3 regions of the Delftia sp. WSY_22 genome follow, and region 1 is predicted to be linked to each of the others. Evidence: predicted binding sites of a transcription regulator. Region 1 holds the regulator's gene; each other region holds the start of a gene.
What was found. The regulator FNR, encoded in region 1, switches genes on or off when oxygen is low (the NO sensors DNR and NnrR bind a similar motif). The targets are predictions, from matches to a motif close to TTGATNNNNATCAA.
Positions count from the first base shown of each region.

Region 2: the regulator FNR is predicted to act here: its motif matches at 1,908-1,921, upstream of ACF8NF_RS20220 (diiron oxygenase).
Region 3: the regulator FNR is predicted to act here: its motif matches at 1,235-1,248, upstream of ACF8NF_RS25260 (FeoA family protein).

Region 1 covers NZ_JBICKN010000059.1:490,103-493,373, forward strand. The annotation lists gene hemN (oxygen-independent coproporphyrinogen III oxidase) at 1-821, opposite strand, end outside; gene fnr (fumarate/nitrate reduction transcriptional regulator Fnr) at 983-1,702, shown strand; gene ACF8NF_RS27990 (hypothetical protein) at 1,784-2,071, opposite strand; gene ACF8NF_RS27995 (FixH family protein) at 2,254-2,568, opposite strand; gene ccoG (cytochrome c oxidase accessory protein CcoG) at 2,626-3,271, opposite strand, start outside.
Region 2 covers NZ_JBICKN010000040.1:80,041-83,311, forward strand. The annotation lists gene ACF8NF_RS20215 (2Fe-2S iron-sulfur cluster-binding protein) at 1-921, opposite strand, end outside; gene ACF8NF_RS20220 (diiron oxygenase) at 918-1,880, opposite strand; gene ACF8NF_RS20225 (serine hydroxymethyltransferase) at 2,376-3,271, shown strand, end outside.
Region 3 covers NZ_JBICKN010000057.1:265,741-269,011, reverse strand. The annotation lists gene ACF8NF_RS25275 (amino acid permease) at 1-132, opposite strand, end outside; gene ACF8NF_RS25270 (Lrp/AsnC family transcriptional regulator) at 271-741, shown strand; gene ACF8NF_RS25265 (YkgJ family cysteine cluster protein) at 766-1,086, opposite strand; gene ACF8NF_RS25260 (FeoA family protein) at 1,282-1,638, shown strand; gene ACF8NF_RS25255 (ferrous iron transporter B) at 1,635-3,271, shown strand, end outside.

The DNA.
Region 1 (3,271 bases):
GAGAGCATGGCCAGCTTGTCGGCGCCCTGGGGCAGGTCCTCGGCCGCGATGCGCCGCTGCGGCTTGAAGCGCTCGGGCAGGTGGGCATAGGCATAGAGCGCGATGCGGTCGGGCCGCAGCGCATTGACCTGGGCCAGCGTGCGCTCGAAGGACTCGGGCGTCTGCTTGGGCAGGCCGTAGATCAGGTCCACGTTGATGGAGGCAAAGCCCAGCTGCCGTGCGGCCGCTACCAGCGCGAACACCTGCTCGGCCGGCTGCACGCGGTGCACGGCGATCTGCACCTGTTCGTCGAAGTCCTGCACGCCGAAGCTCAGGCGGTTGAAGCCCAGCTCCTTGAGCACGGCCAGGCGTTCGACGCTGACGGTGCGCGGATCGACCTCGATGGAGTATTCGCCGCCCGGCTCCAGCTTGAAATGCTCGCGCAGCAGGGCCATCAGCGTGCGCAGCTCATCGTCCGAGAAGAAGGTGGGCGTGCCGCCGCCCAGGTGCAACTGGCTGACGGCCTGGCCCTTGCCGCAATGGGCCGTGTGCAAGGCCATCTCGCGCGCCAGGTAGTCCAGGTAGACGGCAGCGCGATCGTGGTGGCGCGTCACGATCTTGTTGCAGGCGCAGTAGTAGCACAGCGACTCGCAGAACGGCACATGCACATACAGCGACAAAGGCATGGCCCGCGCTGCGGTACTCGATTTGCGGTGCTCAAGTGCCAGGATATAGTCTTCAGCACCGAAAGCCTCCACGAAACGATCGGCCGTGGGGAACGAGGTGTATCGGGGCCCCGGTACGTCGAAGCGACGCAGCAGCTCTGGGGTGACAGCGGTCATGGGTTTTTTCCTCTAATGTCGTCCACTGTGCCGCAGCCCATTGGCCGCGTCCTTGACTCATATCAAGAGTTGTTCGCGGCAGTGCTGCGACAATTTGATCCAACTCATCGCCATCCACGAGGTCACCGCCGGCGCACTGCTGCGCCGCTGATGTTTACTCCATGAACCTTCAGACCATCAAAGCATCCTGTTCCAATTGCAACCTGCGCGAGCTGTGCATGCCCATGGGCCTGGATGCCGAGCAGATGCAGCGCATCGACGACATCGTGGCCACGCGCCGCAAGGTCAAGCGCGGCGGCCTGCTGTTTCGCAACGGTGAGTCCTTCACCTCGCTGTACGCCATCCGCACGGGCTTCTTCAAGACCTGCGTGGCCACCGAGGACGGGCGCGACCAGGTCACGGGCTTTCAGATGGCCGGCGAGATCATCGGCCTGGATGGCATCGTCAACGACCACCACACCTGCGATGCGGTCGCGCTGGAAGACGCCGAGGTCTGCGTCATGCCCTTCGACAAGCTGGAGGACCTGTCGCGCGAGGTCACGGCCCTGCAAAACCATGTGCACAAGGTCATGAGCCGCGAGATCGTGCGCGAGCATGGCGTGATGCTGCTGCTGGGCAGCATGCGTGCCGAGGAGCGCCTGGCCGCCTTCGTGCTCAACCTGGTGCAGCGCCTGCACGCCCGGGGCTTTTCCAAGTCGGAACTGGTGCTGCGCATGACGCGCGAGGAAATCGGCAGCTACCTGGGCCTGAAGCTGGAGACGGTGAGCCGCACCTTCTCGAAGTTTGCCGAGGAAAACATCATCGAGGTGCGCCAGCGCCATCTGCGCATCCTGGACACGGACGCGCTCAAGCGCATCGTCAACAGCCAGCAGTGCCAGTGAGGCCGCAAGGCCCCGCCCCCCGGCAATGAACAAGGCCCGCGATCGCGGGCCTTGTTCATTGCCATTGCAGTGCACGCAGGTTCAATCGCGCCCCAGGCCCTGCATGGCCAGATTTGGGTCCGGCTCGGAGACCACGCCGTCGTTGAGATCGTGCGTGGAGCGTCCCAGCATGGTGGTCATGAGGCTGGACAGCATGGTCACGCCCCAGAAGGCGAAGAAGGCCAGGGTGTAGATTCCCTGCCGCGACCAGCCCAGGTCGCCGAGCCAGTGCAGCTCCAGCGGGTCCACGAAGGCGAATACCAGCATCTCCATCACGGCGGCGGCCAGAAAGGCCGGCCAGGCAATCCACATCCAGCGTTGGGCCAACATCAGCGATCTCCTTGAGCTGTCGAGGGGTGGCTTTCATTGTGCGCGCCGCCCGCGCACCGTGCCAAGCCCTGCGCACCCTGCACTGCCTGTAGGAAACCCTTGGCCCTCGCGCATGCTGGAGATGCCATCCACCATGCAAAAAAGGCCGCGACTGCGGCCTTGTGCACGGCATTTTCCTGCGTTCAGCGGTCCGTGGGATGGTCCTGCGCGGGCGTGGCCGCGTGGTTGCGGCCGGTGACCGCGGGCGCCAGGCTCTTGGGCACTTCGCGCACGCCATCGGCACGCTCGTTGATGGTGATGCCATTTCGGTAATAGTCAGGATCGATCACGGGATCGGCGCCATTGATCGCAATGACGGCCGTGACCACGCCGGCCACCACGACGGCGGCCGGGCCGGCCACCACGAGCCAGACATGGGCGAACTTCCACCAGGGCTTGCCGGCGTCCGGATGCGAAGGGGCCGTGGCGGGCGCGGAGACTGCGGGACTGGAAGACATGGATAACCTCTTTCTTTCAAACAGCCGGCGCAGCCTGGGCGGCGCCGGCCAGACATATCACCGGGGCACCAGGAAGACGGCCTTTTCGGACGCGCGTCCCGCGCCTGAATGCACGGCATCGATATCGAAGAATACGGTGTGCGAGCCCGGCTCGGCGGAACCGTAGGGAATCTGCAGCCGCGCCGCAATGCCGCGCGTCTCGGCCGGGCCGACCTCGACCTCCTGCTCGGACGCCAGCTCCAGCCCGTCGAGGCCATGGGCGCTGATGCGGTAGCGCTGGGCCTGCTCGGTGGCATTCATGATCTGCAGGCGGTAGACATTTTCCAGCTTGCCGCCCGCGACGATGCGCGACAGCGATGCCCGGTCGCGTATCACGTCGACCTTGACCGACTGGCGCAGCGCCAGGCTCACGATCATGGCCATGCTCAGGCCGATCAGCACGGCCGAGTAGACCAGTACGCGCGGACGGAAGATGCGGCGCAGCACCTGGGCCCGCCGCCACAGGCCGGCCATGGCGTTCTGCGTGGTCAGCCGGATGAGGCCGCGCGGATACTCCATCTTGTCCATGATGGAATTGCAGGCGTCTATGCACAGACCGCAGCCTATGCATTCGTACTGCAGGCCGTTGCGGATGTCGATGCCCACGGGGCAGACCTGCACGCACATCTTGCAGTCGATGCAGTCGCCCAGGCCCTGGGCCTTG
Region 2 (3,271 bases), on a different contig from region 1:
GCCGGCCCGGCACTGGCTGCGGATGGCAATGCCCACGCCTTCCAGGATTTCCAGCAGGCTTTTGCCGGACGCGGCTTCGACAATCTGCCCGCTGTGCGTGATCTGCAGCTGGCATGCCTGCGCGGTCTCGCCTGGCTGGGCGGTGGATGCGGCAGGCGGCGTGAAGGCCTCGATGTGCTGTATGGCACCGGGAAAGCAGGCCCGCGCATGCTCGCGAAAGGTCTGCGCAAAGGCGTGGCCACCACAGATGACCACCGCCTGGGGCTGGCCCAGCGCCAGCAGGGACTGCTGCGAGGGGCGGCCCGGCACGAAGGGGCCGTGGGCGGCAATGTCTTCGCGCGTGATGTGGATACGCAGGTCGAACCAGGGGGCCGTTTCGCACAGCTGCTGCAGCTCCTGCAGGAACGGAATGTCGGCCATGCGTGCAAAGCACAGCAGCAGCGTGGTGCGGGGCACGCGCTGGCCCTGCTGGCGCAGCCGGTCCAGTTCGCGCAGCAGCGCCAGCGGCAGGGTCAGGCCGATGCCGCCGGCCAGCATGACCAGGGAGTCCAGGCCCAGCACCAGGTCGGCCGTGATGTCGCCGGCCACGCCGCCCAGCGGCAGCGTGGAGCCTGCGCGCAGCACTGCATGCATGTGGTCGGAGACGCTGCCCCGGCCCGAGCTTTTGACGGCAATGTCGAACTGGCCGGCGCCGTCGTGCTCGCTGCAGGGCTCGTAGCGGGTGATGGAGTACAGCCGCTGCTGCACGGCGCCACTGGCGTCGGCATGCTCGATGGCCACATGCCGGCCGGGCCGCAGGCCGCCGAGGAACTGCGCCGAGGCGCCCTGCACGCGCAGGGTGTAGACCATGACGCCGCCCGCCTCTGCCCGTGCAGCGGCGCAGCGCGCGAGCATGCTGCCTGCCTGGAGGGCGGCGCTCATGCCTGCATCTCCTCGAGGACCGAGGACACCAGCGCCACGCTGCCGCCCAGGTTGCGGCCCGCCAGGCCGATGCGGTCGATCAGGCTTTGCACCGAGTCGGTGTAGACGCCGATCTCGTTGCTGTCGCCCACGTCGTGCAGGATGTCGCGCGCATGCGGCATGCCGACCATGGTGAAGACGGTGGACCAGGCGCCCAGTTCGTTGTTGGCGAACATCTGCACGGTCTTGAGGATGATGGAGCGCAGGTAGCTGCGCTCGCGGTTGCTCAGGCCCTGGACGATGTCGGTGGCCACCGAGCTGAAGACGCTGGAGTGGCTCCATTCGTCCACGGCGTGGGTGCGCGTGACCTCGTGGCAGATGGGCTGGATGGAGCGGTCCTCGGCCATGGTCTTGAGGTAGTCGGTGATCAGGGTCTCGCTGGCGCAGGCAATGGCGAAGCGGGCCAGGCGGCGCTCCCATTCCGCGCCGCACTGCGCCAGCACGCCGTTGCGCCAGCCGACGAGGTTGAAGTCCGCGTAGTCCAGCGGCGCCAGGCCGCGCATCTCGTAGATGTAGTTGCAGGCCATGATGGACATGCGGGTGTGCAGGGCCTCGTCCAGCAGGGCCTGGGACATGACGTCCTGCAGCAGCGCACGGTTGGCGCTGGGCGGCGGGGTCTTGATGATGTCCTCGCAGGCCGGCGTGACCACGTTGCACTCGATGTAGATGGTCTTGAGGTTGTAGATGCCCCAGGCGTAGGACAGGCATTGGTCGCGCAGGTGCTGTGGTGCCTCCACCCATGCCTGGTGATCGCGAAACGGCAGCAGCGAGGCGGTGAAGTCCTGCCGGGCGGGGTCGAACGCCAAGCCGCAGTAATCAGGCAGGTCCTGATTCACGGCCGCTCTTGACTTCCAGAGCAGGGACAGCTTTTTGAGCGCATCGCGCACGGCGTCATCTGTCCGAGAGATATCGAGATTCATTTTTCAACTCCGTGTGATTGAACTTGATTGATCTGAGTCAAATCGCCTATTCCCTCCCCCCGCTTTCTCCATCTGCCGCAATCACCAATGGCGCCGCAAATGGCACTGCAATTGACGCTGCAGATGGCAGATACGTTGTCATGGATTTCTTCACTCTGTCATATTCCACCTTGAATCAATCTCCCCGACTGCAGATTGCGGATGATTCCTGGCGGTATTGGATCTCATGACTTTCAACGTCTGGCGGCGAATTCTATGGAGAGAGCGTGGATTCAAACAGACCTATTTTCGCCAATGAACCAGACCGCTTTTTTCAACGGCTTACATTGGCATGCCACCTTAATTGGTCTGCTCACCCGCTGAAACATGGTCGGAATCAAGGCCGCTGCACTTTGTAGACTGCCCATTACCGATGCGCCCTGGTTTCCAAATCCTTCCATAATCCGGGCGCTGCCGATTCCCGTGCTTCAGCGCCTCCAAGACAGCCAATGCGACATGGACGATTTATCGCTCCCCAGAATCAATTCCCTGGAACTCCAACACGCGGACAGCGAGGCCTGGGACGCCATAGCGGCCGAGCGGACACGGCAGGCGCGTTCGATTGAATTGATTGCCTCTGAAAACTTCGTGAGCCGCGCGGTGATGGAGGCGCAGGGCTCGGTGCTGACCAACAAATACGCCGAGGGCTATCCCGGCGTGCGCTACTACGGCGGCTGCGCCAATGCCGATGCCGTGGAGAACCTGGCCATTGCGCGTGCCAAGGCGCTGTTCGGCTGCGCGCACGCCAACGTGCAGCCGCACTCGGGCAGCCAGGCCAACCAGGGCGTGTACCTGGCGTTCCTGGAGCCCGGCGACAAGATCATGGGGCTGGACCTGCGCTCGGGCGGGCACCTGACGCATGGCTCCAGCGTGAGCGTGTCGGGCAAGTGGTTCCAGTCCATCAGCTACGAGGTGGACGCCCGCTCCCAACTCATCGACATGGACCAGGTGCGGCGCATTGCGCTGAAGGAGCGGCCCAGGCTCATCATTGCCGGAGGCTCGGCCTATTCACGGCAGATGGACTGGGCCGAGTTCCGGCGCATTGCCGACCGGGTGGGCGCCATCTTCATGGCCGACATCGCGCACGTGGCGGGGCTGGTGGCCGCGGGCGTGTTCCCCTCGCCCGTGGAGCACGCCCATGTGACCACGACCACCACGCACAAGACGCTGCGCGGGCCGCGCGGCGGCATGATCCTCTCGGCCGACGCCGAGATCGCCAGGCGCATAGACGCCGCCGTGTTTCCGGGCCTGCAGTCCGGGCCGCTGATGCATGTGGTGGCGGCCAAGGCGGTGGCGCTGGGCGAGGCGCTCAAGCCCGCCTTCCGTACCTATGCGCGGGCCGTGGTGGACAA
Region 3 (3,271 bases), on a different contig from region 1:
GATGGCAAAGCCGCTGCCCAGGAACAGGCCGGTGCCGACGGCACCGCCGATGGCGATCATGGTCATCTGTCCGGCGGACAGCTGCTGTTTGAGTCCGGCTTCGCGCTGGACGATGTCTTCGAAGGCTGGCATGGGTTGTTGTCTCCGTTGCTGTGGGGGGCTTCGGAGGCGGATGCTATGGACGGCCTTCGCGGGGCGTTTAGTAGTTATCCCTAAATCGACTTGATCTTGGATAAGTTATTCTGTGAAACATGAATTCATAGGTGGTTTATGCCAATCGACATCGACAGAACGGACCGGCTGCTGATCCGCGCCCTGCAGGACAACGCGCGGCTGACCTCGGGTGAGCTGGCGCAGCGTGTGCATTTGTCGCAGTCACCGTCATGGCGGCGCATCAAGCGGCTGGAGGACGAGGGCGTGATCACCGGCTACCACGCCGCGCTGAGCCGGCGCGCCATAGGTTTTGGCGTGCTGGCCTTCGTGATGGTGGGCATAGACCACCAGAACGAGGAGTCCTCGCGCCATTTCCAGGAAGCGGTCTGCGCCATTCCCGAGGTCGTGATGTTCCACGGCATCTCGGGGCCGGAGGACTTCCTGCTGGTCGTCGTGGCGCGCGATCTCGACGCCTATTCCGATCTGCTGCTCAGCCGCCTGCACCGGCTGCCCGGCGTGCGCCAGGTGCACACGCATTTCTCGCTGCAGGAATTCAAGGGACAGCTGGCGGGGCTGCCGGTGGAATGACGGCCGGTGGCGCCTGGCAGGCTGCTACAGCAGGCCGCTGTCCAGCGCCTGCATGCCATGGCGCACGCGCACGCGGTTGCAGGCATCGCTGCCGGCGGCGAACTCGCGGCAGGGCGAGGGGCGCCATTCATAGATGCCGCAATGGGCCTTCTCGCCCACCTTGCCGACCAGGGCCGCGCAGCGGGGACGCGCCCAGTCGGTTCCGCGCATGCGGCAGGTGTGGTCGGTGACTTCCTCGGCCAGCCCGGCTGGCACGCGGCCGCCCTGCGCCTGCGACTCGTGCACGGAAAAGTCCACGCGAAACGATGCGCAGCAGGCGCCGCAGCTCAGGCAGGGATGGGTCATGGCGTGGGGAAGGGAGTGCGCAAAGGCCGTGTCGGCGTCGGCCGCCATTGTGCCGCGCGCCGCCCGCCTGGGCCCGCCAGGGGGCAAAGCCGGGAACGCAAAACCCTGTCCCGCACTCCGATACCATGCGCGGTCCCGCCGCCCGGGTTCGATCAAAATCAAAATGAGAATAAAAATCAATTGATACAACACGCCATGCATTCGATGAACCCCGCGACGGACGCTGCGGCTCCGTCCACGCTGTCCGCGCCTCCCATGTCCTCCTCTGCTGCCGTTGCCGCCGTTGCTGCCACCACGGCCATCACCCTTGATGCCCTGCCCCGCCAGGTATCGGCGCGCGTGGTCGAGCTCCATGCCGCACGCGATGCCAGCGAGCAGGAACTGCTGCTGCGGCTCATGGAGATCGGCTTTCTGCCCGGCGAGCCCGTGCGCATCCTGGCCGCGGGCTTTCCGGGCGACGACCCGCTGGCCGTGCGCGTGGGCCAGACCACGTTCGCTTTGCGCCGCCATGAGGCGGCCCTGGTGCGCGTGGCGCCGGAGGCGGTGGCATGAGCGCGTCGTCCTCTCCCAAACTCATTCAGCCGCTGCAGCCTGCCCAGGGCGGCGGCGGCAGCGGTGATTCCGCACTGCGCCTGGCCTTGCTGGGCAACCCCAACTGCGGCAAGACGGCGCTGTTCAACCTGCTGACCGGCGCACGCCAGAAGGTGGCCAACTACGCGGGCGTGACCGTGGAGCGCAAGGAAGGCTGGCTGAGCACGGCCAGCGGCCGGCGCGTGCGCGTGCTGGACCTGCCGGGCACCTACAGCCTGCACGCGCACAGCGAGGATGAGCGCATCACGCGCGACATCGTCTCGGGTCGCCATGCGCGCGAGGCGCCGCCCGAACTGCTGGTCTGCGTCACCGACGCCACCCATCTGCGCCTGAACCTGCGCCTGGTGCTGGAGGCCCAGCGCCTGGGTCTGCCCATGCTGCTGGTGCTCAACATGAGCGACATGGCCAGGCGCCAGGGCATCGATATCGACCGCGAGGCGCTGTCACGCGCCCTGGGCATGCCCGTGCTGTCCACGGTGGGCGTGCGCCAGGACGGCGCGCGCGAACTGCTGCAATGGCTGGACGGCCCCGAAGCCCGCGCCCTGGCGGCGCCGCAGCTGCAGGCCCCGGCCCGCCCGGGCGATGCGCGCGAGCAGGTGCTGGCCCTGCACCAGCAGGTGGCCCGCATCATGGCCGACTGCGTCAAGGAGCCCGTGGTGGACACCCGGCGCGACGACCGCATCGACGCCGTGGTGCTGCACCCGCTGTGGGGCATGCTGCTGCTGGCGGCCACGCTGTTCCTGATGTTCCAGGCCGTGTTCAGCTGGGCACAGCCGCTGATGGATGGCATCGAGGGCGGCGTTTCGGCCGTCTCGGCCCTGGTCAACGAGCACATGCCCGAAGGCGCGCTGCGCAGCCTGCTGGCCGATGGCGTGATCGCCGGCACGGGCGCCGTGCTGGTCTTCCTGCCGCAGATCCTGATCCTGTTCCTGTTCATCCTTGCACTCGAGGATTCGGGCTACCTGCCGCGTGCCGCCTTTTTGCTGGACCGCATCATGGGCAAGGTCGGCCTGTCGGGCCGCTCCTTCATTCCGCTGCTGTCCAGCTTCGCCTGCGCCGTGCCCGGCATCATGGCCACGCGCTCCATCACCAGCTGGCGCGACCGCCTGGTGACCATCATGATCGCGCCGCTGATGACCTGCTCGGCGCGCCTGCCGGTCTATGCGCTGCTGATCAGCGCCTTCATTCCCGAGCGCACGGTGGGCGGCATCTTCAACCTGCAGGGCCTGGTGCTGTTCGCGCTGTACGTGGCCGGCATCGCCAGCGCCATGGCCGTGGCCGGCGTGGCCAAGCTGGTGGGCCGCAGCGCCGGCCCCACGCCGCTGCTGATGGAGCTGCCCTCCTACCGCTGGCCCAGCCCGCGCAGCCTGGCCCTGGGCCTGTACGAGCGCGCCATGATCTTCCTGCGCCGCGTCGGCGGCATCATCCTGACCGTGAGCATCGTGCTGTGGTTCCTGGCCAGCTACCCGGCGCCGCCCGATGGCGTCACCGAAGCGGCCATCCGCTACAGCTTTGCAGGCCGCATCGGCGGCTGGCTGGAGGTGGTGCTGGCGCCGATCGGCTTCAACTGGCAGATCGCCATCGCCCTGGTGCC